DNA from 2 places in the Pseudomonas sp. WS 5071 genome. Region 2 is predicted to be linked to the other one. Evidence: predicted binding sites of a transcription regulator. Region 2 holds the regulator's gene; the other holds the start of a gene.
The links. Region 2 encodes LexA, which represses DNA repair genes until DNA is damaged. Its sites were predicted from a motif close to CTGTNTNNNNANACAG; they were not measured.
Positions count from the first base shown of each region.

Region 1: the regulator LexA is predicted to act here: its motif matches at 3,065-3,080, upstream of recN (DNA repair protein RecN).

Region 1 is NZ_JAAQWY010000023.1:53,023-67,756, reverse strand. It holds gene HBN61_RS15190 (RnfH family protein) at 1-185, shown strand, start outside; gene HBN61_RS15185 (outer membrane protein assembly factor BamE) at 238-759, opposite strand; gene fur (ferric iron uptake transcriptional regulator) at 858-1,271, shown strand; gene recN (DNA repair protein RecN) at 1,358-3,040, opposite strand; gene grpE (nucleotide exchange factor GrpE) at 3,295-3,861, shown strand; gene dnaK (molecular chaperone DnaK) at 3,963-5,879, shown strand; gene dnaJ (molecular chaperone DnaJ) at 6,201-7,325, shown strand; gene dapB (4-hydroxy-tetrahydrodipicolinate reductase) at 7,336-8,142, shown strand; gene carA (glutamine-hydrolyzing carbamoyl-phosphate synthase small subunit) at 8,401-9,537, shown strand; gene carB (carbamoyl-phosphate synthase large subunit) at 9,654-12,875, shown strand; gene greA (transcription elongation factor GreA) at 12,878-13,354, shown strand; gene HBN61_RS15135 (hypothetical protein) at 13,383-13,787, shown strand; gene yhbY (ribosome assembly RNA-binding protein YhbY) at 13,800-14,108, opposite strand; gene rlmE (23S rRNA (uridine(2552)-2'-O)-methyltransferase RlmE) at 14,216-14,734, shown strand, end outside.
Region 2 is NZ_JAAQWY010000025.1:48,767-63,500, reverse strand. It holds gene HBN61_RS15995 (glyceraldehyde-3-phosphate dehydrogenase) at 1-211, opposite strand, end outside; gene mfd (transcription-repair coupling factor) at 498-3,947, shown strand; gene HBN61_RS15985 (DEAD/DEAH box helicase) at 3,972-6,674, shown strand; gene HBN61_RS15980 (S-methyl-5'-thioinosine phosphorylase) at 6,747-7,484, opposite strand; gene nagZ (beta-N-acetylhexosaminidase) at 7,497-8,495, opposite strand; gene HBN61_RS15970 (TetR/AcrR family transcriptional regulator) at 8,677-9,384, opposite strand; gene lexA (transcriptional repressor LexA) at 9,644-10,252, shown strand; gene sulA (SOS-induced cell division inhibitor SulA) at 10,265-10,738, shown strand; gene HBN61_RS15955 (hypothetical protein) at 10,809-11,045, opposite strand; gene HBN61_RS15950 (DUF6586 family protein) at 11,164-11,685, opposite strand; gene topA (type I DNA topoisomerase) at 11,916-14,543, opposite strand; gene HBN61_RS15940 (DUF1653 domain-containing protein) at 14,658-14,734, opposite strand, start outside.

The DNA.
Region 1 (14,734 bases), on a different contig from region 2:
AACTTGATTTGGCAAATTGCCCGGTTGGAATCTTCGGTAAACAGATTAATGCCCCTGAAGAGCGAGTGTTGGAAGCCGGTGATCGAGTGGAAATTTATCGACCGCTTGTGGCAGATCCCAAAGAAATTCGTCGTCAACGTGCTGCGAGAGCGGCAGAGGCCAAGCGCCTTAACCCTTCCTCATAGTTTTCGCTGACAACAAAAAGCCCGGCACGCCGGGCTTTTTTGTACCGAACGCTTATTGTTCGGTTGTATCCAGAGGTTCTGGAGTCGGGACAGGCACTGTTTCGACCCCGTCGACATCCTTCTGGATTTGATCCAGCAACGATCCAGGCTTGGCCGGGACCTCACTCTTCTCGGTTGGAGCAGCCGGCGTGGTCACATTTGCGCCGCCGTCTTTGCCGAGAATGGCTTCGTCTTTGCTGACGCCAGGCATGAAGTCGCCTGACAAGCTGACGAGCTGGTCGTTTTCATTGAAGAACACGCTGACGCGTTCCTGTTGGCGTTCACCGCCGCCTGGTTGGAGGCTATACAAATAATCCCAACGATCCGGATGGAATGTATCGGTCAGCAGGGCGTTCCCCATGATAAACCGCACTTGCCGGCGGGTCATTCCCGGGCGTAACTGGTTTATCATGTCCTGCGTGACGACATTGCCCTGCTGGATGTCGATTTTGTAAACCCCGGGGAATGAACAACCGGCGAGTGCGAGCAGTCCCACAAAGGTGAAACTGGTTAGCAAGAGCTTGGTGTTTTGCATCGGTGGGCGACTTCCACTATCTTGGCTGGGACAACGTAAACGCCGATCATACCCGTATTAAGAGAAGCTGCGAAGCGGCTTCCGCGAGAAAGCTAACCATGGTTGAAAATAGCGAACTACGTAAGGCCGGACTTAAGGTGACTCTGCCGCGAGTCAAAATTCTACAAATGCTTGATTCTGCTGATCAGCGTCACATGAGTGCCGAGGACGTTTACAAGGCGCTTATGCAGGCAGGCGAGGACGTCGGTCTGGCCACGGTTTATCGTGTGCTGACCCAGTTCGAGTCCGCCGGGCTGGTGATTCGCCACAATTTCGATGGCGGTCATGCGGTGTTCGAGTTAGCAGATGCTGACGGTGGCCACCACGACCATATGGTCAACGTTGAAAGCGGAGAAGTGATTGAGTTTTTCGATGAAGACATCGAGAAGCTGCAGCACGCAATCGCCGAGAAACATGGCGTTGAGCTGGTGGATCACAACTTGGTTCTCTACGTACGTAAGAAAACCAAGTAAGCAAGGCACGCGAATTCAGGTTCGTGAAACGATCGAAGGCGACCCAAGGGTCGCCTTCGTGCTTTCTGTGGGATGACCGTTCGTCGTTAAGCTGCCTGATTTTTTGCTGATACGACCATTTTCTTCGCGTGCGCCAAAGACTCTTTGGTCAGATCGATGCCGCCCAGCATGCGCGCAACCTCTTCCACGCGCTCTTTTTGACTCAGTTTGGATACCGCTGTCCGCGTAGCCTCGCTGTCCCTAACTTTGTGCACGAAAAGATGCTGGTGGCACTGCGCAGCGACTTGAGGCAAGTGTGTGACGGTCAAGACTTGACCGCGGTCGCCGAGGCGGCGTAGCAGTTGACCTACAATCTCGGCTGTAGGGCCGCCAATACCCACGTCCACTTCGTCGAAGACCAGAGTCGGAACGCGTGAGGTTTGCGCGGTGATTACCTGAATAGCCAAGCTGATACGTGACAGTTCACCGCCAGACGCTACTTTGGCCAGCGCTTTGAGCGGCTGTCCGGGGTTTGCGCTGACCAGCAGTTCGACGTGTTCCAGGCCGAAAGGCTGTGGGTCGGTACTGTTTTGCGGCTTTAATTCAATGACGAAACGACCTCCCGGCATGCCGAGGCGCTGAATTTCTTCTTCTACAGCGCTGCCCAGGCGCGTAGCGGCCTGAGTGCGAATGTTGCTGAGTTCACGCGCGCATTCTTGGTAATGACGTGCAAACGCTGTCAGCTCAGTGGCCAGCCTTTCGATGGATTCATCATTGGCGTTCAGCGTTTCCAGCTCATCCATCAATTTTTGTTGCAGGGCATAGACCTCGGCAGGTTGAACGCGATGTTTGCGTGCCATGGTATAGATGGAGTCGAGACGCTCCTCCAGATATTGCAGGCGACGCGGGTCAGCATCGAAGTGGTCGAGAAAGCGATTCAGCTCACCGACTGCTTCTTCAACCTGGATCTGGGCACTGGCAAGCAAATCAGAAGCTTCGTTCAGTGCGCTGGTATTGTTGTTGACACTGGCCAAGCGATTGAGGCTGCCGGTGAGCGTGTTAAGCACATTGCCGGAGTCGCTTTCACTGCATTGCTCGACCACTTGGCGGCAAATTGAAAGTAAAGCTTCGGCATTGGTAAGGCTTTTGTGTTCCTGCTCCAGCTCTTCCAGCTCATTTTCAGCAAGCGCCAGGTTGTCTAGCTCTTCGAGTTGATAACTGAGCAACTGATGGCGAGCTTGCTGCTCATCGCCAGAGTTGGAAAGATGCTCAAATTCTTGTTTGGTTTGACGCCAGCGTTGTGCCGCGAGCTGTACCTGTCGGGCCAAGTCGGTCGCGCCTGCAAATTCATCGAGCAACCGACGGTGTGTTTCGGGTTTTAGCAGCGATTGATGTTCATGTTGGCTATGAATGTCGATCAACAGCTCGCCAAGGGCTTTGAGGTCGCCTTGTGGACAAGGCGTGCCGTTGATATATCCACGGGAACGTCCCTCGCTGGTAATGACTCGCCGCAGAATGCAGGGGCCGTCATTCTCGAGATCCCGTTCGGCCAGCCATGCTTGTGCTTCGGGGATTTCTTGCAAATCGAAAGTGGCGAGAATGTCTGCCTTGTCTGCGCCAGGACGCACGACACCACTGTCCGCGCGGTCGCCCAGCGTTAACCCCAGGGCATCGAGCATGATCGATTTGCCGGCGCCGGTTTCGCCAGTGATTACACTCATACCGCGATCGAGCTCCAGATCGAGATGTTCAACGATGGCGTAGTTGTGTACGGACAGGTGCACCAGCATGGGGGCCGCTCCAAAACGTAATGTCTGGTTATTTATACAGTGTTTTTGAGCGGGCTGACAATGGGCAGGCTTAGTTCGATTTACACCGCATTTGCTATTTTTTAGGTCGTTTGGTTTTTTGGTAGAGCGTGCGCTTGATTGAGATAACTCATGCCTTCCGTTTTTCTGGCTCTTGAACCTGAGAATTGCGACCCCATATACCTTGGCACAAGCGCGAACTTGAATTCGCGGACAAAGTTTGAAAGGAGAAATCTATGGCAGACGAACAGACTATGGATACGCAGAACCAAGATGCTAATCAGGCCGCCGATGCATCAGGCGAAGATCTGGTAGCCCGTGTGCAGGTGCTTGAAGAGCAACTGGCAGCCGCCAATGATCAGGCTCTGCGTGTAGCTGCCGATCTGCAGAACGTCCGCCGCCGTGCCGAGCAGGACGTTGAGAAAGCACATAAATTCGCTCTGGAAAAATTTGCTGGCGATCTGCTGCCAGTGATCGACAGCCTGGAACGTGGGCTTGAACTGTCGAGCCCTGATGACGAGAGCATTCGACCGATGCGTGAAGGTATCGAGCTGACACTTAAAATGTTCCAGGACACCCTGAAGCGTTATCAGCTGGAGGCCATTGATCCGCACGGCGAACCGTTCAATGCCGAGCATCATCAGGCGATGGCCATGCAAGAAAGTGCTGACGTTGAGCCCAATAGCGTTCTTAAGGTGTTCCAAAAGGGTTATCAACTCAATGGCCGCCTGTTGCGCCCGGCGATGGTCGTGGTAAGCAAGGCGCCGGCACCGGTTTCGCCTTCAATTGATGAGCAGGCTTGAAATCGGTCGCAAGGCCCCCATTTAGAAGTCAAGCGTTTAAGTAATGCCGCAGTTGGTCATTACTGCTGCGGCAAAAAAATTCAAATTTAGGGAGAGTTAACATGGGCAGAATTATCGGTATTGACTTGGGCACCACCAACTCGTGTGTGTCTGTTCTGGAAAACGGCAAGGCCAAAGTGATTGAAAACGCAGAAGGCGCGCGTACTACGCCTTCGATCATTGCGTACGCCAATGACGGCGAAATTTTGGTTGGTCAGTCGGCCAAGCGTCAGGCAGTGACCAATCCGCATAACACCCTGTACGCGGTGAAGCGTCTGATCGGTCGTCGTTTTGATGAAGAAGTTGTACAGAAAGACATCCAGATGGTGCCTTACAAAATCGTCAAGGCAGACAATGGCGATGCTTGGGTTGAAGTGAACGGCCAAAAAATGGCTCCGCCACAAATTTCGGCTGAAATCCTGAAAAAAATGAAGAAAACCGCCGAAGACTACCTCGGCGAGCCAGTGACTGAAGCGGTTATTACCGTTCCGGCTTACTTCAACGACAGCCAGCGTCAGGCAACCAAAGACGCGGGCCGTATTGCTGGTCTGGACGTAAAACGCATCATCAACGAACCTACCGCAGCTGCTCTGGCTTACGGTATGGACAAAGCGAAGGGCGACCACACTGTCATCGTTTATGACTTGGGTGGCGGTACATTCGACGTGTCGGTAATTGAAATTGCTGAAGTTGATGGCGAGCATCAGTTTGAAGTGCTGGCAACCAATGGTGACACGTTCCTGGGTGGTGAAGACTTCGATATCCGTCTGATCGACTACCTGGTTGACGAATTCAAGAAAGAAAGCGGTATGAACCTCAAAGGTGACCCGCTGGCGATGCAGCGTCTGAAAGAAGCTGCTGAAAAAGCCAAAATCGAACTGTCTTCGAGCCAGTCGACTGACGTGAATCTGCCTTACATCACTGCAGATGCCACTGGTCCTAAGCACTTGAACGTGAAGATCTCTCGCGCCAAGTTGGAATCGCTGGTTGAAGATCTGGTTCAGCGCACAATCGAGCCTTGCCGTCTGGCGTTGAAAGATGCCGGCATTGATGTGGGTGCTATCAACGATGTCATTCTGGTTGGTGGTCAGACCCGTATGCCATTGGTGCAGAAGCTGGTAACTGAGTTCTTTGGCAAAGAAGCACGTAAAGACGTGAACCCGGACGAAGCGGTTGCCATGGGTGCTGCTATTCAGGGCGCGGTTTTGGCGGGTGATGTTAAAGACGTACTGTTGCTGGACGTAAGCCCGCTGACGTTGGGTATCGAAACCATGGGCGGCGTGATGACGCCTCTGATCGAGAAAAACACCACGATTCCTACCAAGAAATCGCAAGTGTTCTCGACTGCAGACGATAACCAGGGCGCGGTAACCATTCACGTGCTTCAAGGTGAGCGTAAGCAAGCGGCTCAGAACAAGTCGTTGGGTAAATTCGACCTGGCTGACATTCCACCAGCTCCACGTGGCGTGCCTCAGATCGAAGTGACTTTCGATATCGATGCCAACGGTATTTTGAACGTAAGTGCGAAAGACAAGGCGACTGGCAAGTCTCAGTCCATCGTGATCAAGGCTAACTCGGGTCTGTCCGAGGAAGAGATTGCTCAGATGGTGCGTGATGCTGAGGTCAACGCTGAAGAAGACCGCAAGTTCGAAGAGCTGGCCGCTGCACGTAACCAGGGCGACGCGCTGGTTCACTCGACTCGTAAAATGATCGCTGATGCTGGCGACAAGGTTACCGAGGAAGAGAAAGCAGCGATCGAAGCCGCTGTAGTTGCTCTTGAAGCTGCTGTTAAGGGCGATGACAAAGCCGCTATCGACGCCAAGGTTGAAGAGCTGTCCAAAGTGTCGGCTCCGGTTGCTCAGAAGATGTACGCCGAGCAAGCGAACCCTGCGGACGCTGCGTCCAAGCCAGCTGACTCGGCTGAAAAAGCTGACGACGTTGTCGACGCTGAGTTTGAAGAAGTAAAAGACAACAAGTAATTAGCTTGTTTGTCGGCCGGTTGACCGTGCACATGCGGTGACTGGTAGGATGTCGCCGCGCGGGAGCTAGCTCCCGCGTTGGCGTGTCTGGAGTTGAAGAATTTTTACAGCATGCGACAAGGTCGGGTGCTGGCGGTCTGGCTCGAAACCTTCTTGTATTTCGGCCTGTAGTTACCGCTCCTGTCGGCCAACGCATTGGCTGTTAATCAGAAACCAAAATCGTTGAAAAAGACGTGAGTCGAGACTGATCTCTATCGGGCTTGGCGGGTTTGGTGAGGCTCGGGAGGGTTTTGCCGAACGTCCTTGAGAGTGCAAAGAATTATGGCAAAGCGCGACTATTACGAAATTTTGGGTGTTGAGCGCACCTCTACCGAGGTAGAGCTGAAAAAAGCTTATCGCCGTTTAGCAATGAAGCATCACCCGGATCGCAATCCAGACGACAAGGCTTCTGAAGAGCTTTTCAAAGAGGCCAATGAGGCCTATGAAGTCCTCTCGGATTCAAGCAAGCGTGCTGCTTACGATCAGTATGGCCATGCTGGCGTAGACCCGCAGATGGGTGGCGGCGGAGGTGGTTTTGGTGGGCAGAATTTCTCCGATATTTTCGGGGATGTGTTCAGTGATTTCTTTGGTGGTGGTCGTGGCGGCTCCCGGGGTGGTGCTCAGCGCGGTAGCGATTTGCGCTATACGCTGGAGCTGGACCTGGAAGAGGCTGTTCGCGGTACAACCGTCAATATCCGTGTTCCGACGCAAGTTAATTGCAAGCCGTGCGATGGCTCGGGAGCCAAGAAGGGTTCATCGCCCGTCACGTGCCCGACGTGTGGCGGCATTGGTCAAGTTCGCATGCAGCAGGGTTTCTTTGCTGTGCAGCAGACCTGTCCGCGCTGTCATGGCCAAGGCAAGATCATCTCCGACCCTTGCGACAGTTGTCACGGTGCGGGTCGTGTAGAAGAGTACAAAACCCTTTCTGTAAAAGTGCCTGCTGGCGTGGATACAGGTGACCGTATTCGTCTTTCCGGTGAAGGTGAGGCGGGCGTTCAAGGTGGCCCTACCGGCGACCTTTATGTGGTGATCGATGTGCGCGAGCACGCGATTTTTCAGCGCGATGGCAAGCATCTCTTCTGCGAAGTGCCAATCAGCGTGGCAGATGCCGCGCTAGGTGCTGAGCTTGAAGTGCCGACGCTGGATGGTCGGGTCAAGCTGAAAATTCCGGAAGGTACTCAGACCGGCAAGCAGTTCCGCCTGCGCGGCAAGGGTGTTGCGCCAGTGCGTGGTGGTGGTGCCGGTGATTTGATGTGTCGCGTTGTGGTTGAAACGCCTGTCAAATTGAGTCGTCGCCAGCGCGAGCTGATGGAAGAGTTCCGAACTACCCTCGAAGGTGATAGCAGTCATTCGCCGAATGCCACAGGCTGGTTTGAAGGCGTGAAACGCTTCTTCGGCGATTTGTAAGGGGCAGGTCATGCGACGTATTGCTGTGATGGGCGCTGCCGGGCGCATGGGCAAAACACTGGTTGATGCCGTGCAACAGCGCTCGCCGCTGGGTGGTCTTACTGCGGCGATCGTTCGTCCGGGGAGCACGTTGGTGGGTGCTGATGCTGGCGAGTTGGCCTCTCTTGGGCGGATCGGTGTGCCGTTGTCCTCCAGTCTGGAGGCGGTCATTGACGAGTTTGATGTGTTGATCGACTTCACGTTGCCGGAGGTCATGCTGAAAAACCTGGAAATTTGCCGTCGTTCAGGCAAAGCCATGGTGATTGGTACGACCGGGCTGACTCAGTCTCAAAAGCAACAGTTGTCCGAAGCGGGTCAAGACATTCCGATCGTCTTTGCCGCGAACTTCAGTGTTGGCGTCAATCTCTCGCTCAAGCTGCTTGATATGGCGGCGCGCGTGATGGGTGATGATGCGGATATTGAAATCATTGAGGCGCACCATCGTCATAAGATCGATGCGCCTTCGGGGACTGCGCTGCGCATGGGTGAAGTGATTGCGGATGCATTGGGGCGTGATTTGGAGAAAGTCGCGGTCTACGGTCGCGAAGGTCATACCGGCGCTCGTGAACGCGAAACCATTGGCTTTGCAACGGTGCGTGGCGGTGATGTGGTCGGTGATCACACGGTACTGTTTGCGACTGAAGGCGAGCGACTCGAAATTACCCACAAGGCCTCCAGCCGTATGACCTTTGCTAAGGGCGCGGTTCGCGCTGCGTTGTGGCTGGACGGGCGTGAGCCTGGTCTCTACGACATGCAGGATGTTCTCGACCTGCGTTGATCGCTCCCTGTAAAATCCGGCGGCTGGTGCGTCCGCCGCCGGATTTTAACTGCTAAGCGATGTCCTGTCGCAATCTCGAGCCTTTTAGGCGTTTTAGCGGTAGACCAAAAAAGCATTTTTCTGTAACCTACAGCTTTAGTGTGTCCACTAAAAGCGCGCAGATTATTCGATGAAAAAGCGGGGTGACGTGTCCATACGTCACTCCGCTTTTTTACAACCTGCGATCGCCCTTTCAGGTTTTATTTACGGGAGGTCTTCTTGACTAAGCAAGCCATACTCGCCCTTGCTGATGGCAGCATTTTTCGCGGCGAAGCCATTGGAGCTGACGGTCAAACCGTTGGTGAGGTCGTTTTTAACACCGCAATGACCGGCTATCAGGAAATCCTTACCGATCCTTCCTACGCTCAGCAAATTGTTACCCTGACTTACCCGCATGTAGGCAATACCGGTACTACACCGGAGGATGCCGAGTCTGATCGTGTCTGGTCCGCAGGTCTGGTTATTCGTGATTTGCCTTTGGTTGCTAGCAACTGGCGCAACACGATGTCGTTGTCGGATTACCTGAAAGCCAACAACGTTGTGGCGATTGCAGGCATTGATACACGTCGCCTGACCCGTATTCTGCGTGAGAAAGGCTCGCAGAACGGTTGCATCATGGCGGGTGACAATATTTCGGACGAAGCTGCTATTGCAGCAGCACGAGGTTTCCCGGGCCTGAAGGGCATGGACCTGGCGAAAGTCGTCAGCACCGAGAAGGCCTACGAGTGGCGCTCCAGCGTCTGGAATCTTGCGACCGACAGCCACCCGACCCTGGATGCCTCTGAGCTTCCTTACCACGTCGTTGCCTACGACTATGGCGTGAAGTGGAACATCTTGCGCATGCTGGTGGAGCGCGGTTGCCGCGTGACGGTCGTGCCCGCTCAGACCCCGGCCAGCGATGTTCTGGCGTTGAATCCGGATGGGGTGTTCCTGTCCAACGGCCCAGGCGATCCAGAGCCTTGTGACTATGCAATCAAGGCCATTCAAGAGGTGCTGACCACCGAGATTCCGGTTTTCGGTATCTGCCTGGGTCATCAGCTGCTGGCGTTGGCCTCCGGTGCCAAGACCGTGAAAATGGGTCATGGTCACCATGGCGCCAACCACCCGGTTCAGGATCTGGATACGGGTGTTGTGATGATCACCAGTCAGAACCACGGTTTTGCGGTGGATGAAGCCACTTTGCCTGTCAACGTGCGTGCGATTCACAAGTCGCTTTTTGATGGCACGCTGCAGGGTATTGAGCTTACCGACAAGAGCGCATTCAGCTTCCAGGGTCACCCTGAAGCGAGCCCGGGCCCGAACGACGTAGCACCGCTGTTCGACCGTTTCATCAACGAGATGGCCAAGCGCCGCTAATCCGTTTCCTGTGAATGAAGTCGCCCAAGGCGGCCCCGAGCACCGGCGGCCCTTGGGGGCTTCAGGGAAAAGATTACCGGCTTGCCCACTGACCTGCGGATTTGAGTGACAAACCCATGCCAAAACGTACAGACATAAAAAGCATTCTGATTCTCGGCGCTGGCCCGATTGTTATCGGCCAGGCGTGTGAGTTCGACTACTCCGGCGCTCAGGCCTGCAAGGCACTGCGTGAAGAGGGTTACCGCGTCATTCTGGTGAACTCCAACCCGGCCACCATCATGACCGACCCGGACATGGCCGATGCCACGTACATCGAGCCTATCAAGTGGCAAACGGTCGCCAAGATCATCGAAAAAGAACGTCCGGATGCCCTGTTGCCTACCATGGGTGGGCAGACGGCGCTGAACTGTGCATTGGACCTGGAGCGCGAAGGCGTTCTGGAGAAATTCAATGTTGAGATGATCGGTGCCAATGCGGACACCATCGACAAGGCTGAGGATCGTTCGCGTTTCGACAAGGCGATGAAGTCGATCGGTCTTGATTGCCCGCGCTCTGGCATTGCTCACAGCATGGAGGAGGCTAACGCCGTTCTCGAGAAGCTTGGCTTCCCGTGCATCATTCGTCCGTCCTTCACCATGGGCGGCACGGGTGGTGGTATTGCTTATAACCGCGAAGAGTTTGAAGAGATCTGCTCCCGCGGCCTGGATCTATCTCCAACCAAAGAGCTGCTGATCGACGAGTCGCTGATCGGTTGGAAAGAGTACGAGATGGAAGTTGTCCGCGATAAAAAGGACAACTGCATCATCGTCTGCTCGATCGAGAACTTCGACCCGATGGGTGTGCACACCGGTGACTCGATCACTGTTGCGCCTGCACAGACCCTGACGGACAAGGAATACCAGATCATGCGTAACGCCTCGCTGGCGGTACTGCGTGAGATCGGCGTCGAAACGGGCGGTTCCAACGTTCAGTTCGGTATTTGCCCGGATACTGGCCGTATGGTCGTCATCGAGATGAATCCGCGCGTGTCCCGTTCGTCCGCGCTGGCCTCCAAAGCCACGGGTTTCCCGATTGCGCGTATCGCTGCCAAGCTGGCGATTGGCTATACCCTTGATGAGCTGCAAAACGAAATCACGGGTGGCAAGACGCCAGCCTCTTTCGAGCCTTCTATCGACTACGTCGTGACCAAAATGCCTCGCTTCGCCTTCGAGAAGTTCTCCAAGGCTGATGCGCGACTGACCACGCAAATGAAGTCTGTTGGCGAGGTTATGGCCATTGGCCGGACTTTCCAGGAGTCTCTGCAAAAGGCGTTGCGTGGCCTTGAAGTCGGTGTGTGCGGTCTGGATGAAAAACTGGACCTGAGCAACCCGGAAAGCATGGCCGTGCTCAAGCGCGAGCTGACAGTGCCGGGCGCTGAGCGCATCTGGTACGTAGCTGACGCATTCCGTGCAGGCATGACGGTCGAAGACATCTTCGGCATGAACATGATTGATCCTTGGTTCCTGGTGCAGATCGAAGACCTGATCAAGGACGAAGAGAAAATTAAGACGCTGGGTCTTGCCAGCATCGACCGCGACATGATGTATCGCCTCAAGCGCAAGGGTTTTTCGGATCAGCGTCTGGCCAAGCTGCTGGGGGTTACCGAGAAAAACCTGCGTCGCCATCGCCACAAGCTGGAAGTGTTCCCGGTTTATAAGCGTGTTGATACCTGTGCAGCCGAGTTCGCCACCGACACCGCCTACATGTACTCGACCTATGAGGAAGAGTGTGAAGCGAATCCTTCGGATCGCGACAAAATCATCATTCTGGGTGGCGGTCCGAACCGTATTGGTCAAGGTATCGAGTTTGACTACTGCTGCGTACACGCGGCTCTCGCGTTGCGTGCTGATGGTTACGAAACCATCATGGTCAACTGCAACCCGGAAACAGTTTCGACGGACTACGACACTTCGGATCGTCTTTATTTCGAGTCTGTCACTCTGGAAGACGTTCTGGAAATCGTACGGGTCGAGAAGCCAAAAGGTGTGATTGTTCAGTACGGCGGTCAGACGCCACTGAAGCTGGCGCGTGCACTTGAAGAAGCTGGCGTGCCGATCATTGGCACCAGCCCGGATGCAATCGACCGTGCTGAAGACCGTGAGCGCTTCCAGCAAATGGTCGAGCGTTTGAACTTGCGTCAGCCGCCAAACGCAACCGTGCGCAGTGAAGATGAAGCCATCCGCGCGGCCAGCAAAATCGGTTACCCGCTGGTGGTTCGTCCTTCCTACGTGCTGGGCGGCCGTGCGATGGAAATCGTGTACGAAGAGGAAGAACTCAAGCGCTACCTGCGTGACGCGGTGAAGGTGTCTAACGACAGCCCGGTTCTGCTGGATCACTTCCTGAACTGTGCCATCGAGATGGATGTTGACGCGGTTTGTGACGGTGCGGATGTCGTGATCGGCGCGATCATGCAGCACATTGAGCAGGCAGGCGTTCACTCGGGCGACTCCGCTTGCTCGTTGCCTCCTTACTCGCTGCCATTGCACATCCAGGACGAGATGCGCGAACAGGTCAAGAAGATGGCGCTGGAGTTGGGTGTTGTCGGCCTGATGAACGTTCAACTGGCACTGCAAGGGGAAGACATCTACGTAATTGAAGTGAACCCGCGCGCTTCGCGCACCGTTCCTTTTGTCTCCAAGTGCATTGGTGTCTCACTGGCAATGATTGCTGCGCGCGTCATGGCAGGTAAAACCCTGAAGGAAATCGGTTTCACCAAAGAAATCATTCCTAACTTCTACAGTGTGAAAGAAGCGGTGTTCCCGTTCGCCAAATTCCCGGGTGTTGACCCGATTCTTGGCCCTGAGATGAAGTCCACCGGTGAAGTGATGGGGGTAGGTGATACCTTCGGTGAGGCATTTGCGAAGGCTCAAATGGGCGCGAGCGAAGTATTGCCAACTGGCGGCACCGCCTTTATCAGTGTGCGTGATGACGACAAGCCTTTGGTGGCAGGTGTTGCGCGTGACCTGATCGCTTTGGGCTTCGAGGTGGTTTCCACAGCGGGCACGGCCAAGTTTATTGAAGCGGCAGGATTGAAGGTACGCCGTGTCAACAAGGTGACCGAAGGTCGCCCTCACGTTGTCGATATGATCAAAAATGACGAAGTCACGCTGATTATCAACACAACTGAAGGTCGTCAGTCGATTGCTGACTCTTATTCCATTCGTCGTAACGCCTTGCAGCACAAGATTTATTGCACCACGACCATTGCTGCTGGCGAAGCGATCTGTGAAGCGCTTAAATTCGGCCCTGAAAAAACCGTACGTCGCTTGCAGGATCTACACGCAGGATTGAAGGCATGAGCATAACCAAATACCCAATGACCGTTCAGGGCGCGAAAGCCCTCGAAGAAGAGCATGCGCACCTGACGAAGGTTGTTCGGCCCAAGTTGAGCCAGGACATTGGCACGGCACGGGAGCTGGGTGACCTGAAGGAAAACGCTGAATATCATGCAGCTCGTGAACAGCAAGGCATGGTGGAAGCGCGCATTCGTGATATCGAAGGCCGCATGCAGAACGCAGTCATTATCGATGTGACGACCATCCCCCATACCGGAAAGGTGATTTTCGGTACGACGGTAGAGATCGCTAACGTTGAAACTGATGAAAGCGTGACCTACCAGATCGTTGGTGAGGATGAGGCTGATTTCAAGCTCGGAAAAATCTCTGTCGGGTCCCCGCTTGCTCGTGCCTTGATCGCCAAGGAAGAGGGCGATGTGGTGGCTGTGAAGACGCCAAGCGGTGTGATCGAGTACGAGATTGTTGAAGTTCGCCACATCTGAACACAGGCGCCCGCTTCGAGCGGGCGCACTGGTTTGGCAGCTAGCCCAGGTGTTGTGGGTTGGCGGTCTGTGGTTGATGCATTTAGGATTGATGCCGGTGCTGGCCCAAATCGGACTGGCGCCGTTGTTGGTAGAAGAGATCGGCAATACGCTTGAAGTGCTGCTGGTCATATTTTCAGCCGTCTGCGTGTTTGTGCAGGCGCTGGTATTGGCCAGGACTGAGGGCGTTGAGAGTATTTGGCGCGACCTGCGTGGGCAGCTGTTGCTGATGGCGCTGGTCGGTTGTGCGTTGTATCTCGCAGGGCATTCATGGCTGACTGAAGCATTGCGCTGGCAGTCGTTTTTTTACTGGTTGGCTGGCTTTTCGGGTTTGATTCTGGTGCTTCAGCCTATTCCGGGTGAGAGTATCAGGGCGCGCTTTGCACGCCCTTGACCCTTGTCGACATCACTTGAAGCGGTGGATGTTCGACAGTTGCTTGTTTACATTGACGTTCTTGCGGTACAGAAGCGCCATTTTGCCAATCACCTGAACCAGTTCTGCTTTGCCGCTTTTGCAGAGTTCTGCAATGGCAGCCAAGCGAGATTCGCGGTCCAGGATGTTGACTTTGATTTTAATCAGCTCGTGATCGCCCAATGCGCGTTCGAGTTCGGTTAAAACACCTTCAGTCAAACCATTGTCAGCCACAGTCAATACTGGTTTCAGATGGTGGCCAATGGATTTGTACTGTTTCTTCTGCTCTTGAGTGAGCGGCATAATCTGACCCCTGTGTCTGATCTTGTAAAAAGCGGCGGCCAGTTTACCCGAGCGAGTCCCAGACCGCCCAGTTAATCACGACCCGTTTATATTTTTTGAGGTGGCCCGTGGCCCGTTCCAAAACTAGCCTGAATTGGCTGAAAGAACATTTCAACGATCCTTACGTCAAAATGGCGCAGAAAGACGGATACCGTTCGCGTGCCAGCTACAAGCTGTTGGAGATCCAGGAGCGTGATCGGTTGATTCGCCCCGGTATGACGGTGATCGACCTGGGCGCTGCTCCAGGTGGATGGTCGCAAGTGACCAGTCGTCTGATCGGTGGTCAGGGGCGCTTGATTGCTTCCGACATCCTGGAAATGGACAGCATCCCTGACGTGACCTTTATTCAGGGGGATTTCACTCAGGACGATGTGTTGGCCCAAATACTGGAGGCCGTCGGAAATACGCAGGTAGACCTTGTGATTTCAGATATGGCCCCCAATATGAGTGGATTGGCCGCTGTTGATATGCCGCGCGCGATGTTCCTGTGTGAATTGGCACTGGATCTGGCAGGGCGCGTATTGCGACCAGGTGGTGATTTTCTGATTAAGGTCTTTCAGGGGGAAGGCTTCGACCAGTACCACAAA
Region 2 (14,734 bases):
CATCGGACTGGCGATGACGCGCAAAGCGGTGAGCTTTGAGAATCGCAATGACTGAACGGTTGATCAGGCTGCGGCCATAGATCGAGCTCACCACGTTGTTATTGCGGTAGAGCTGACCAATCAGCGGAATCATCGCTTCTGCGAGTGCTTCACGGTCGATCCATTCACCAAGACACTGGTCGGGCTTCTGAGTCACGGGAACCTTCCACATGTAGGGGCTGAAAAAAGGGGCTACATTATGCCGCCGGCTCTGGCCATGGGCAATGTGCGCCTGTCATGAGGCTTGACTGAAACGATTAAGCCTCAATATTTACAGGTGAAAAAAATCGCTATCCGCGTTTTTGCAGTGCGTTTTAGGGGCGTGGCAAGGGGTCACGGGCTGCATTTTGCTGTTTACCCGAAGGATTTGCCGCGCCACTTAAGACGACAACTGACAGCCAGCCCCCAGGCCCGTTACAATCGACCTCTTTGCCGCAACGCTTGGAGCTCAACCTTCCGTGCCCGTCCTGCGACTACCCAAACTTCCTGCTACGGCAGGCAAACAGCACTGGGGCAACCTGCCCGGTGCCGCCCTGAGCCTCGCAATTGCCGAGGCGGCCAGCGCCGCCAAGCGCTTCACCCTGCTTCTGACCGCAGACAGCCAAAGCGCCGAGCGCCTTGAGCAAGAATTGAGGTTCTTTGCGCCCGAACTGCCGGTCTTGCACTTCCCGGACTGGGAAACCCTGCCCTACGACCTGTTCTCGCCGCATCAGGACATCATTTCCCAGCGCATCGCCAGCCTTTACCGCTTGCCGGAGCTGGATCATGGCGTTTTGGTAGTGCCGATCACCACTGCCCTACACCGCCTGGCGCCGACCAAGTTTCTACTTGGCAGCAGCCTGGTGCTGGACATTGGCCAAAAGCTGGATGTCGAGCAGATGCGTACCCGCCTGGAGGCCAGCGGCTATCGCTGTGTCGATACGGTTTACGAGCACGGGGAGTTCGCCGTACGCGGCGCACTGATCGACTTGTTTCCCATGGGCAGCAAGCTGCCTTACAGGATCGACCTGTTCGACGACGAAATCGAAACCTTGCGCACCTTCGATCCAGAGAATCAGCGCTCCATCGACAAGGTCGATTCGGTTCGCTTGCTTCCCGCACGGGAGTTCCCCCTGCAGAAGGATGCCGTGACGCGTTTCAAAGCACGGTTCCGCGAACGTTTCGACGTCGACTTCCGACGCTGCCCGATCTTTCAGGATTTAAGCAGCGGGATTACACCAGCTGGTATCGAGTACTACCTGCCGCTGTTCTTCGATGAAACCTCCACCCTGTTCGATTACCTGCCCGGCGACACTCAGGTATTTTCGCTGCCCGGTATCGAACAAGCCGCCGAGAACTTCTGGTCCGACGTGCGCAACCGCTACGAAGAGCGTCGGGTTGATCCTTCCCGTCCTTTATTGCCGCCGGCCGAACTGTTCCTGCCGGTCGAAGACTGCTTTGCCCGCTTGAAGAGCTGGCCGCGGGTGGTCGCCAGTCAGGATGATCTGGACACCGGCAGCAGCCGCGAACGCTTCCCGGCGCAGCCATTGCCCAATCTTGCCATCGAGGCCAAGGCCAATCAGCCGCTGGCAGCCCTCTCCGGGTTTCTTGAACAATTTGAAGGCCGCGTGCTGTTCACGGCCGAGTCCGCCGGTCGCCGCGAAGTGTTGCTGGAGCTGCTCGAGCGATTGAAGCTGCGCCCCAAAACCGTCGACAGTTGGCCGGACTTCGTGTCCAGCAAACACCGCCTGGCAATCACTATTGCCCCGCTCGATGAAGGCTTGTTGCTGGACGATCCGGCACTGGCCCTGATTGCAGAGAGCCCGCTGTTCGGCCAGCGGGTGATGCAGCGCCGCCGCCGTGAAAAACGCGCCGATGCCAACAACGACGCCGTCATCAAAAACCTGACCGAGCTGCGCGAAGGCGCGCCAGTGGTTCACATCGACCATGGCGTAGGCCGCTATCAAGGCTTGGCGACGCTTGAAGTCGACAATCAGGTGGCCGAATTCCTGACCCTCGAGTACGCCGAAGGCGCCAAACTTTATGTGCCCGTGGCCAACCTGCACCTGATCGCACGCTACACCGGCAGTGATGACGAGCTGGCGCCACTGCACCGACTGGGCTCCGAAACCTGGCAAAAAGCCAAACGCAAAGCGGCCGAACAAGTTCGTGACGTGGCCGCCGAGCTGCTCGACATTTATGCCCGTCGCGCCGCCCGCGAAGGCTATGCGTTCGACGATCCGAAAGCCGACTACGCAACCTTCAGCGCGGGTTTCCCGTTTGAAGAGACGCCCGATCAGCAGACGGCCATTGAAGCGGTACGCGCTGACATGCTCGCGCCCAAGCCCATGGACCGGCTGGTGTGTGGCGACGTGGGCTTCGGCAAGACCGAAGTGGCCATGCGCGCGGCGTTTATTGCCGTACATGGCGGACGTCAGGTTGCCATTCTGGTCCCGACCACCCTGCTGGCGCAGCAACACTACAACAGCTTCCGCGACCGATTCGCCGACTGGCCGGTGCGGGTAGAAGTCATGAGCCGCTTCAAATCGGCAAAAGAGATCAATGCGGCCGTGGCCGATCTGGCCGAGGGCAAGATCGACATCGTGATCGGCACCCACAAACTGCTGCAAGACGACGTCAAAATCAAAAACCTCGGGCTGGTCATCATTGACGAAGAACACCGGTTCGGCGTTCGTCAGAAAGAACAGCTCAAGGCCCTGCGCAGCGAAGTCGACATCCTGACCCTCACCGCCACGCCGATCCCGCGCACGCTGAACATGGCGGTTTCGGGCATGCGCGACTTGTCGATCATTGCCACACCGCCCGCCCGCCGGCTGTCGGTGCGCACTTTCGTCATGGAGCAAAACAACAGCACGGTCAAAGAAGCCCTGCTGCGTGAACTGCTGCGCGGCGGGCAGGTTTACTACCTGCACAACGATGTAAAGACCATCGAGAAATGTGCGGCCGATCTGGCTGAACTCGTTCCCGAAGCCCGTATCGGCATCGGTCACGGCCAGATGCGCGAGCGTGAACTCGAACAAGTGATGAGCGACTTCTATCACAAACGTTTCAACGTACTGATCGCTTCGACCATCATCGAGACTGGCATCGACGTGCCCAGTGCGAACACAATCATCATCGAACGCGCCGACAAGTTCGGCCTGGCGCAATTGCACCAGTTGCGCGGCCGTGTGGGTCGCAGTCACCACCAGGCTTACGCATACCTGTTGACCCCGCCACGCCAGCAAATTACCGGGGACGCGCAAAAGCGCCTGGAGGCCATCGCCAATACCCAGGACCTGGGTGCCGGCTTTGTACTGGCCACCAACGACCTGGAAATCCGGGGCGCCGGTGAGCTGTTGGGCGACGGTCAAAGTGGGCAGATCCAGGCCGTGGGTTTCACCCTGTACATGGAAATGCTCGAACGCGCCGTCAAATCGATCCGCAAGGGCGAACAACCGAACCTCGACCAGCCGTTGGGCGGTGGCCCGGAGATCAACCTGCGCGTGCCAGCGCTGATTCCCGAGTCGTACCTGCCAGATGTGCATGCGCGGCTGATCCTGTACAAGCGCATCGCTTCAGCGACCGACGAAGAGGGCTTGAAGGACTTGCAGGTCGAGATGATCGACCGCTTCGGACTGCTCCCGGAGCCGACCAAAAATCTGGTGCGCATTACCTTGCTCAAGCTGCACGCCGAGCAACTGGGTATCAAAAAAGTGGATGCCGGGCCGCAAGGCGGGCGCATTGAGTTTGCCGCCGACACGCCGGTCGATCCGCTGGTACTGATCAAACTGATTCAGGGCCAACCCAATCGCTACAAGTTTGAAGGCGCGACGCTGTTCAAGTTCATGGTGCCCATGGAACGCCCGGATGAACGCTTCAACACCATCGAGGCGCTATTTGAGCGCCTGACACCGAAGCCTTCCTGATGGGGCCCGCACAATGAAGTCCACATGCCCCTGAACTCGACACCCCGACTGACCAAACCGCTGGCGCCAACCTGGGTCAGTCGGTTTAAAGAGCAAACCCTTGAGCGTGGCCGTCGCTACGCCCGGGAAAATCGCGTCAGAATCGCCCAGATCGGTGACAGCCTGATCACGTCCAGCTGTCAGGGCTCAGGCGAAAACCCTTACCGCCAGACCATCGAATTGCGCGAGTCGGCCAAAGGCTCGTTGCTGCTGGTGAGCGCGAATTGCACCTGCCCTGTGCGCACCAACTGCAAGCACACAGCGGCCGTACTACTGAAGATTGAAGACACTTTGAACTACCCTGCTGCTGCCCAGGACGCCGAGCTTCTGGAAAAACTGCAAGCCGTGCTCGACTCGCGTCGCCCTGCCAACCTGCCCGAACAACTGATAGACGACGTGCAACCGGTGCCGCGCTTATGGCTGGCCAGTGCCGAGTTCAGTGCGTTCGAGCCGCGCAACGGCAAAATGCAGCGTTACATCCAGCACCGTGCCGCACTGTCTTTCAAATACCTGGAACAGTACGTTTCGGGACAGAAAAACGCCGACGTGCTGATTCGCCAGGATGACCACGTCCTGCGCATCAAGCGTCACCCGGAAACAGAACATGCCTGCCGCGAGCAACTGCGTGCCCTCGGCTTCAAAATCGCTACCCGCCAGAGCAAAGCCCTGCCTGAAAGCGCCGGTGAACTGTTTGAACTGGTCAACGACAGTGCCTGGCTGAACTTCACCCTCAATCAGATGAACAGCTTGCGTGACAAGGGCTGGGAGTTACAGATTGACGAGCATTTCGGCTTTGACTTGAGCCCTGTCGAAGACTGGTATGCCAACGTCGACGAAGCGCCGGAACGTGACTGGTTCGACCTGGAACTGGGGATTATCGTCAATGGCCAGCGCCTGAGCCTGCTACCGATCCTGCTGAACCTGATGCGCTCGCACACCGAGATTCTCAGTCCGGAAAAACTGGCCAAACGCCGAGATGACGAACTGATTCTGGTGAACATCCCCGCCATCCCCAACAGCACCCAAGTACCGCTGCAAGTCGCCCTGCCCTACGGACGTCTGAAGCCCGTGCTGGCCACGTTGGGTGAGTTTTACCTGGGCGAACCGGGCGCCACAACGTCGCGCATCAAAAGCGCAGACGCGCCACGGCTCAATGCACTGGACGCTCTACCGCTGCGCTGGGAGGGCGGCGAACAGATTCGCGGGTTCGCTCAGCGTTTGCGCGACATCAAGGATTTCAGCGTGGAGCCACCACAGGGGCTCAATGCCACCTTGCGCCCCTACCAACTGGAAGGCCTGAGCTGGATGCAGTCGCTACGCCAGCTTGAGGTGGGCGGGATTCTTGCGGATGACATGGGACTGGGTAAAACCCTGCAAACCCTGGCGCATATTCTGTGTGAAAAACACGCAGGAAGACTGGACCGTCCGGCCATGGTGGTGATGCCCACCAGCCTGATCCCGAACTGGATGGACGAAGCCACGCACTTCACACCTCAGCTCAAGGTGCTGGCGCTGTATGGGGCCAGCCGCAAAAAACACTACGAACACCTCAACGAATACGACCTGATCCTGACCACCTATGCGTTGTTGCCCAAAGACATTGACCTGTTGGCCAAGGTGCCGCTGCACATCCTGATCCTCGACGAAGCGCAGTACATCAAAAACCCGAACAGCAAGGCTTCCCAGGCCGCGCGCGAACTGGTGGCCCGGCAACGTCTGTGCCTGAGTGGCACGCCACTGGAAAACCATCTTGGGGAGCTGTGGGCGCTGTTTCACTTTTTGCTGCCCGGCTGGTTGGGGGATGTCAAAGCCTTCAATCGCGACTATCGGGTGCCGATCGAGCGCCAGGGCAACGATGAGCGCTTGCAACACTTGAACGCACGCATCAAACCGTTTCTGCTGCGCCGCACCAAAGAGCAGGTCGCCACCGAGCTGCCGCCCAAGACCGAGATCATCCAGTGGGTTGATCTGAACGAGGCGCAGCGGGATGTATACGAAACCATGCGCCTGGCGATGGACAAGAAAGTGCGCGATGAAATCACCCGCAAAGGGGTCGGGCGCAGCCAGATCATCATTCTTGAAGCGCTGCTCAAGCTGCGTCAGGTGTGCTGCGACTTGCGGCTTGTGAGTGATAACCCGCCGAAAAAAGGCAGTACGTCGGGCAAGCTCGACAGCTTGATGGTGATGCTTGACGCGTTGTTCGCAGAGGGCCGGCGCATTCTTCTGTTTTCGCAATTCACCTCGATGCTCGGGCTGATCGAAGCGGAATTGAAGAAGCGCAACATTGCCTATGCCCTGCTCACCGGTCAAACGCGGGACCGACGTACCCCCGTCAAAGACTTTCAGAGCGGCAAACTGCAGATTTTCCTGATCAGCCTCAAGGCCGGAGGCGTGGGCTTGAACCTGACCGAAGCGGACACCGTGATTCATTACGACCCGTGGTGGAACCCGGCGGCCGAGAACCAGGCCACCGACCGCGCCTATCGCATCGGGCAAGAAAAACCGGTGTTTGTGTACAAGATGATTGCCCGCGGTACCGTAGAAGAGAAAATCCAGCACTTGCAGCAGGAAAAATCGGATTTGGCCGCAGGCGTTTTGGACGGCCGTATTGCGGGAGACTGGAAGTTGCAGGACGACGATATCGAAGCCCTGTTCGCGCCCCTGCCACCCAAAAACGAAAAGCGTTAAGCCCAACCCCAACCCTGTAGCCGCTGACAAACAGCGCGAAGCTCCGTCTGGCGGCTACAACGGTGAAAGGGATTACCCTGCCAGCACACGTGCCAGCGTCGCTTTGACCTTACCCATGCCGTCGTGCAGGGCCTGTTCGATTTCGGCCATGGTAATAATCGCCGTGGACTTGCCCGCTGCCGGGTTTACGACCAACGCCAGGCAGGCGTATTCGAGTTCCAGCTCACGGGCCAGTGCCGCCTCTGGCATGCCGGTCATGCCGACAATGTCACAGCCGTCACGCTCAAGCCGGGCAATTTCGGCCACTGTCTCAAGACGCGGCCCTTGGGTTGCTGCATACACACCATGAGAACTGTAGGAACAACCCTCGGCAGCCAGTGCGTCAATCAAGTGCTCACGCAGGGATTGCGTGTAGGGATAGCTGAAGTCAATGTGCGTCACATGCTCCAGATCACCCGCAAAAAACGTGTGTTCACGACCGCTGGTGTAATCAATCACTTGGTGGGGTACGCAAAAATGCCCGGTGCCCATGGCCATATGGATCCCGCCTACGGCATTAACAGCCAAAATGGCCTGCGCACCGGCCTGTTTCAACGCCCAGATGTTTGCACGGTAGTTCACCTGATGGGGCGGGACCCGATGCGGGTGGCCGTGGCGCGCCAGAAACATCACTTCACGTCCCGCGAATTCGCCGATCTGAATGTCGGCTGACGTTGGGCCATACGGGGTATCCAGCGCCAATGAGCGCGTAATGGTCAATCCTTCAAGCTGGGTCAGGCCTGTGCCACCAATAATTGCGTAAACCGTCATCAACGCGATCCTTTAATCAATCAACTGAGCATCTTTGAGCGCACCAATCGCCACCTGCCAACGCGGGTCTTGGCGGTAGTCCGTGCTGGCGAAGGCCTGACTGCGCATGCGTGCAATGCGGGCCGAAGGCGTGACCTTCAGGCGCTGGGCCGCCGTGAGGGCCAATTCAGCCGCTGCCCGGTCATTGCATACCAACCCCATGTCACAGCCGGCCGACAAGGCGGCTTCGATCCGGCTGGCCGCATCCCCCACCACATGGGCACCGGCCATTGACAAGTCATCACTGAAAATGACGCCATCAAAGCCCAACTCGCCGCGCAGGATGTCTTGCAACCAGCGACGGGAAAAGCCCGCAGGCTGGCTGTCAACATTGGGATAGATCACATGAGCGGGCATGACCGCCGCCAACTGCCGGCTCAAACGTGCGAACGGCACCAGGTCGTGGCTGCGGATCTGTTCAAGGCTGCGCTCATCGACAGGAATGGCCACGTGGGAATCGGCTTCTGCCCACCCGTGCCCCGGGAAATGCTTACCCGTGGCGGCCATGCCAGCGTCGTTCATCCCACGGATGAAAGCGCCGGCCAAGGCTGCAGCGCGCTCTGGATCGCCCTCAAATGAGCGGCTGCCGACCACGGCGCTGCGTTGGTAATCCAGGTCCAGCACCGGCGCGAAGCTCAAATCCAGGCCAACGGCCAGGACTTCGGTAGCCATGATCCAGCCACACTGCTCGGCCAGGTACTCTGCATTGGGGTTATCCGCGATAGCGCGCATAGCGGGCAATCGGACGAACCCCTGGCGTAAGCGTTGAACCCGCCCGCCTTCCTGATCCACCGCCAGCAGCAGGTCGGGGCGAATGGCCCGAATCGAAGCACACAGCTCACGCACCTGACGCGGGTGCTCAATGTTACGCGCAAAAATAATCAGGCCGCCCACTTCAGGCTGGCGTAACAGGTGTCGGTCGTCGGCCGTCAGCCAAGTGCCGGCGACGTCCACCATCAAGGAGCCTTGCAAGGCAGAACTCATGGGTATTCCTTCAAAGAAAGTGCGCTTGCTTCCTGGTCCCGCACGCAGACAGCGGCGCGCGCGCCAGCAGTGTTGGCAGCACCCGTAAAGAGGACACAGGGAAACAAGGCGGGAATGAGCATGGCGGCAAGCTTAGCGGAACTGCGCTGCCTCGCCCACCCGCGTCAGGTCAAACCTTGGGGCTGGCCTGAGAAGATTTGTTGCGCGGACGCATTTGCGCCGCCGCCATCGCCGGATCGAGCACGCCGCTTTCCGCACGCATGCCAGCGGCCAGAAAAGGGACCATCAAGCGCATGACTTGCTCAATCGAGGTGTTAACACCGAAGTCGGTTTCGGCAATTGCCCGCAGCGCCTTGATCCCGGACATGCTGAACGCAGCCGCACCCAGCATGAAGTGCACACGCCAAAACAGTTCAATCGGCGGGATTTGCGGCGCAGCCTCATTGACCAGCAGCATGTAGCGGCGAAAGACCTTGCCATACATGTCTTCAAGATAACGGCGCAAATGCCCCTGACTCTGACTGAACGCCAAACCCAGCAAACGCATGAAAATGGACAGGTCGTTGCCGCTGCGCGGCTGAATCACCAGCGCTTGCTCCACCAACATTTCCAGCAACTCTTCGAGCTCGGGACGATTGTCCGGCTTGGCCTGACGCCGCTCCAGTTCACGATCGAGGTTGGCGCAGAAAGGCCCGAGGAAGCGCGAAAAAACTGCCTGAATCAGCGCTTTCTTGGACCCGAAATGGTAATTCACAGCTGCCAGGTTAACCCCGGCCTTGCTGGTAATCAGCCGCAATGAAGTCTCGGCAAAACCTTTTTCCGCGAACAGCTGCTCGGCAGCATCAAGGATACGTTCAACGGTTTCCGACTGGGCCATGTCTACTCCGGCTGACAAACACTTAAACAGTTGTTTGAAACATACGTTTCAGTTTGTTAAAAGTCAAGGTGGGCATTCTTTTTGCGACCGGCCAGTCCCGCATTTAACCACAGCCTCGGACGACGTGGCCTGTGCTGATAAAGTAGCCGCCTCATTGCTCATCGACGACCGTCCAGCGGACGGTTAAAAATGGAGCATTGCCAATGAGCCTTCACTGTATATAATCCCAGTCACTGTATAAAAAGACAGAGCGATCAATATGCTAAAACTGACGCCACGCCAAGCTGAGATCCTGGCCTTTATCAAACGCTGCCTGGATGACAACGGATACCCGCCCACCCGTGCCGAAATTGCACAGGAGCTGGGCTTCAAGTCGCCCAATGCCGCCGAGGAACACCTCAAGGCCCTGGCCCGCAAGGGCGCCATCGAAATGACGCCGGGGGCCTCACGGGGCATACGGATTCCCGGTTTCGAGGCCAGCGCCGACGAGTCCACCCTGCCCATCATCGGTCGAGTGGCGGCTGGCGCTCCCATACTGGCGCAGGAACACGTTGAAGAATCCTGCAACATCAACCCGACCTTCTTCCATCCGCGGGCCGACTACTTATTGCGCGTCCAGGGCATGAGCATGAAGGACGTTGGCATCTTTGATGGCGACCTGCTTGCCGTTCACACGTGCCGCGAGGCCAGAAACGGGCAAATTGTGGTTGCACGTATTGATGACGAAGTAACGGTCAAGCGATTCAAGCGAGAAGGCAGCAAAGTCTGGCTGATCGCCGAAAACCCCGATTTCGCGCCCATTGAGGTCAACCTCAAAGAGCAGGAGCTGGTTATCGAAGGCCTGAGTGTCGGCGTTATTCGCCGTTAATAAGGAGGCGTCATGCAGTTCCCGCACACATCGCTACCCGCACAACTCCCTTTATTCGAGGCATTCATGGCTCAACCCATGCCAGCCACGATCAAGACCGTGCTTGATTCACCCTGGCGCGCAGAACCTGAAGTTTTCAGTGAACTGTCGCTACGCGGCGCTGCCGAGAACTGCTTGAGCCTGCTGGCCCCCATGCTTCGCGAACTCAGCGAGCAACAAGATGAGCGCTGGCTGACACTGATCGCACCACCGGCCAGCCTGACACAAACCTGGCTGCGTGATGCCGGACTGAACCGCGAACGCATCTTGCTGCTCCAACCCAACGGCAACAAGAGCGCCTTGCAATTGACTTGCGAAGCGCTGCGCCTGGGCCGCAGCCACACGGTGGTGAGCTGGATAAACCCACTCAATAGCACGGCTCGCCAACAATTGATCGGCTCAGCGCTGATGGGTCAAGGGCAAAGCCTGAATATTCGATTGGGCTAACCAGACGCGAGCAGCACGGGGCTTCTACAGGACACAGAAGCCAGCCGTTTAGAGGTTCAACCAGAAACACTTAGTGAAGGATGCGCGGTCCTTCATCCTCTTTTTCCAGCTCGCCCTCGGCCAGCCGCCCCGCCATTTGCACACCAACACTCAACATGGCCTTTGCCACTTCAACATGCTGCCCCTGAAGAAAGGCCTTGGCATCTTCGGAGAAGTTCAGCGTCACCAAAGACCCCTCGTCCTCAGCCCGGCGCAACTCGATACGGCCGTCAGGCAATTCGACAATTTCTAGAAAGGACGTTGGCATAAAAGTTGGTTCTCCACGAAAGCGCGGGATTATATCAGTCATCCTTCAGAAATTTGCCACGTTCTATGACGCTTTAATGACGTCCTGATGAATGACCGTACAGTTTCGAACCCGACTTTTAGCACTCATTGAGTCCATCGCGAAAGCGTATGGCCATTTTCTTAAGGTTTTGACGCCATTCTTCCAGGGTGTCGCGACTGAGCGTTTCCGGCCCGTCGCCTTCCACACTGACAACTTCAATCAAGGGTTGAAACACATCGACCTTGATCTTTTTAGGCGCCTGCAACGGTTGATACAGGGCTGCATGCGCTGCCACCAATTGAGCCAGCCAAGTGCCCGGCGATCTTGCCAGCTCAACCATCTCCGCAAGCTCTGGAATAGCTTTAGCGTCCAGCACCTCTTGAGTTAGCAACAACTCCACACGATTGGCATGGGCCTGCGGCAATCGATAGAAACCTGCAATTTCATGACATAAACCGAGCAACGCGCCATACAAGTGAAATACCGCTGATTCGCGCTCTGCCTGCAGCAATGCCTGCGCGTTCATGGCCCCACCTTGCAGTGCTTTGTTCATGGTTTCCAGCGCTAGGCCCGCAAAATAGATTTTCTGATTGGTGCGGGTATAGAGTTCGTGAGCCATAAAGGCACTCCACAGCAAAAGGATGAGGGCAGGCTGAGCAGTCTCCGGGAAATGAGGTGACAGGCGCAAGAGGGTGGCGCTATGAATGCGCCGCGCCAGGCGTCCGACCACGAAGTCGTCGTGAGAACGCATCAGCCACCTTACCTACCGTAGACCTCAACCCCTGAGCCAAAAAAAAACCGCGCGAGGCATGATGCCATCGCGCGGTTTTTCAGTCGTTCAGCAACTGATCACGCGTCTTTTTCTTTGCGCTTGTCTTCAACCTTCCAGCTGGAGCCGTCGTAAAACGCACGCCAGCCTGTCGGCTTGCCGTCCACCTCAGTTTGCACGTACTGCTCTTTGGTTTTACGGCTGTAGCGGATCACAGCAGGTCGACCATCGGGGTCTTTCTTCGGCGCTTCGCACAAGAAGTGATACTTCGGATCGATCTCATCCTTGTGCGGGATGATTTCAATCACCAGCGGCGCACGGGTCTCACGGTTTTTCGGGAACTGGCTGGCTGCCAGGAACAACCCCGAAGCACCATCACGCAGAATGTAGGTGTCGTTGACCTTCTCGCACTTTAGCTCCGGCATTTTCACCGGGTCCATTTTCGGCGGCGCCGCTTCACCGCTTTTCAGCAGCTTGCGGGTGTTTTTGCACTGCGCATTGGTGCAGCCGAAGAACTTGCCGAAACGACCGGTCTTGAGCTGCATCTCGCTGCCACACTTGTCACATTCCAGGCTCGGGCCTTCATAGCCCTTGATGCGGTAGCTGCCCTCTTCGATTTCGTAGCCAGCGCAATCCGGGTTGTTACCACAGATGTGCAGCTTGTGCTTCTCATCCAGCAGGTAAGCATCCATTGCGGTACTGCAAATCGGGCAACGGTGCTTGCCCAGCAAAACACGCGACTCCGACTCGCCCTCATCGTCGGCTGCGATCTCATCGCCAGGGACCAAGTTCACGGTGGCCTTGCAACGCTCTTTCGGCGGCAGGCTATAACCCGAGCAACCGAGGAATACACCGGTCGATGCCGTACGGATCTGCATCGGACGCCCACATTCCTTGCACGGAATGTCGGTCATCACCGGCTGGTTGGCACGCATGCCACTGTCCGGGTCAGCCGCCACCTCAAGTTTCTTCTTGAAGCTGCCGTAGAACTCGTCCAGCACGTTCTTCCAGTCGCGCTCACCCTGAGCCACGTCATCGAGGTTTTCTTCCATGCCGGCGGTGAAGCCGTAGTCCATCAGGTCAGAGAAACTCTCGGACAAACGCTCGGTAACGATATCGCCCATTTTTTCGGAGTAAAAACGGCGATTGTGCAAGGCCACATAGCCGCGATCCTGAATGGTCGAAATGATTGCCGCATAGGTCGATGGACGACCAATGCCACGTTTTTCCATCTCTTTGACCAGGCTGGCTTCGGAGTAGCGGGCCGGGGGCTTGGTGAAATGCTGGGTAGGATCGAGATTGATCAGCTTCAGCACGTCACCCTGAGCCATGTCAGGCAACACATCGTCGTCGCCCGGCTTGGCAATTTGCGGCATGACACGGGTGTAACCGTCAAACTTCAGGATGCGACCTTTGGCACGCAACTCAAAATCACCGGCCGCCACGCTCACGGTAGTAGACAGGTATTTGGCCGGCAGCATCTGGCACGCCACAAACTGGCGCCAGATCAGCTCGTAAAGGCGCTCAGCGTCCCGCTCCATGCCTGACAGCTTGCTCGGGTGCATGTTCACGTCAGAAGGACGAATCGCTTCGTGAGCCTCTTGTGCGCCTTCCTTGCTGCTGTACACGTTAGGGGCTGGCGGCAGATAAGACGCGCCGAACTCACCTTCAATGTAGGTGCGGGCCATTTCAACCGCATCCGCCGACAGGTTGGTGGAGTCGGTACGCATATACGTGATGTAGCCCGCTTCGTACAAGCGCTGGGCCATCATCATGGTTTTCTTCACCCCGAAGCCCAAGCGATTGCTCGCGGCCTGTTGCAGGGTGGAGGTAATGAACGGTGCCGACGGCTTGCTGCTGGTCGGTTTGTCTTCACGCTTGGCGATGGTGTAGCTGGACGCCTTGAGCTTCTCCAGCGCGGCCATGGCCTGGGCTTCGTTCAGCGGTTTGAAGGCCTCGCCTTTTTCGCGGGCCACATCGAAGCGCACTTTTGCGCCTTTGGCCGTGCCAAGGTCCGCATGAACTTCCCAGTATTCTTCAGGGTTGAATGCCCGAATTTCGCGCTCACGCTCGACTACCAGCTTCACGGCCACCGATTGCACACGACCTGCCGACAAGCCACGGGCAATTTTTGCCCACAGCAACGGCGAAACCATATAGCCCACCACGCGATCGAGAAAACGGCGCGCTTGCTGGGCGTTGACACGGTTGATGTCGAGTTCGCCCGGTTTGGAGAACGCTTCCTGAATAGCCTTTTTGGTGATCTCGTTGAACACCACGCGCTTGTAGCGACTGTCATCACCACCGATGGCTTCGCGCAGGTGCCATGCAATGGCCTCCCCCTCGCGATCCAAGTCGGTTGCGAGATAGATGGTGTCAGCATCCTTGGCGAGCCGGCGCAGTTCCTCGATGACCTTTTCCTTTCCGGGAAGGATCTCGTACTTGGCTTTCCAGCCGTGCTCCGGATCGACGCCCATGCGTGAGATCAGCTGCTTTTGAGCTTTCTCTTTCGGCGACAAAGCCGGCGCTTCGCCCGCCGCGGCCTTGCCACGCTTGGCAGCCGGTTCTTTGCTGGCGCTAGCCGAACCGCTGGTGGGCAGGTCTCGGATATGGCCGATACTCGACTTCACCACGTACTCGTTACCCAAGTACTTGTTGATGGTCTTGGCCTTAGCCGGGGATTCCACAATGACCAGCGATTTGCCCATGGATCAGAAAATTCCTGAATTCTAGAAGTGAAAGGCGGTTCGCGCCTGACGCGGCACCGCTATATATAGTGGCAACAAGGTGAGGTCAAGCGCAGGGTGCTGCGCGACGCCCACTTATGGCCGGGGAAAAAGACTGGGTTCGGCCTCAATCAGTGCAAAGCGCGGTACCTGCTCGCCATCCACTTCGACCG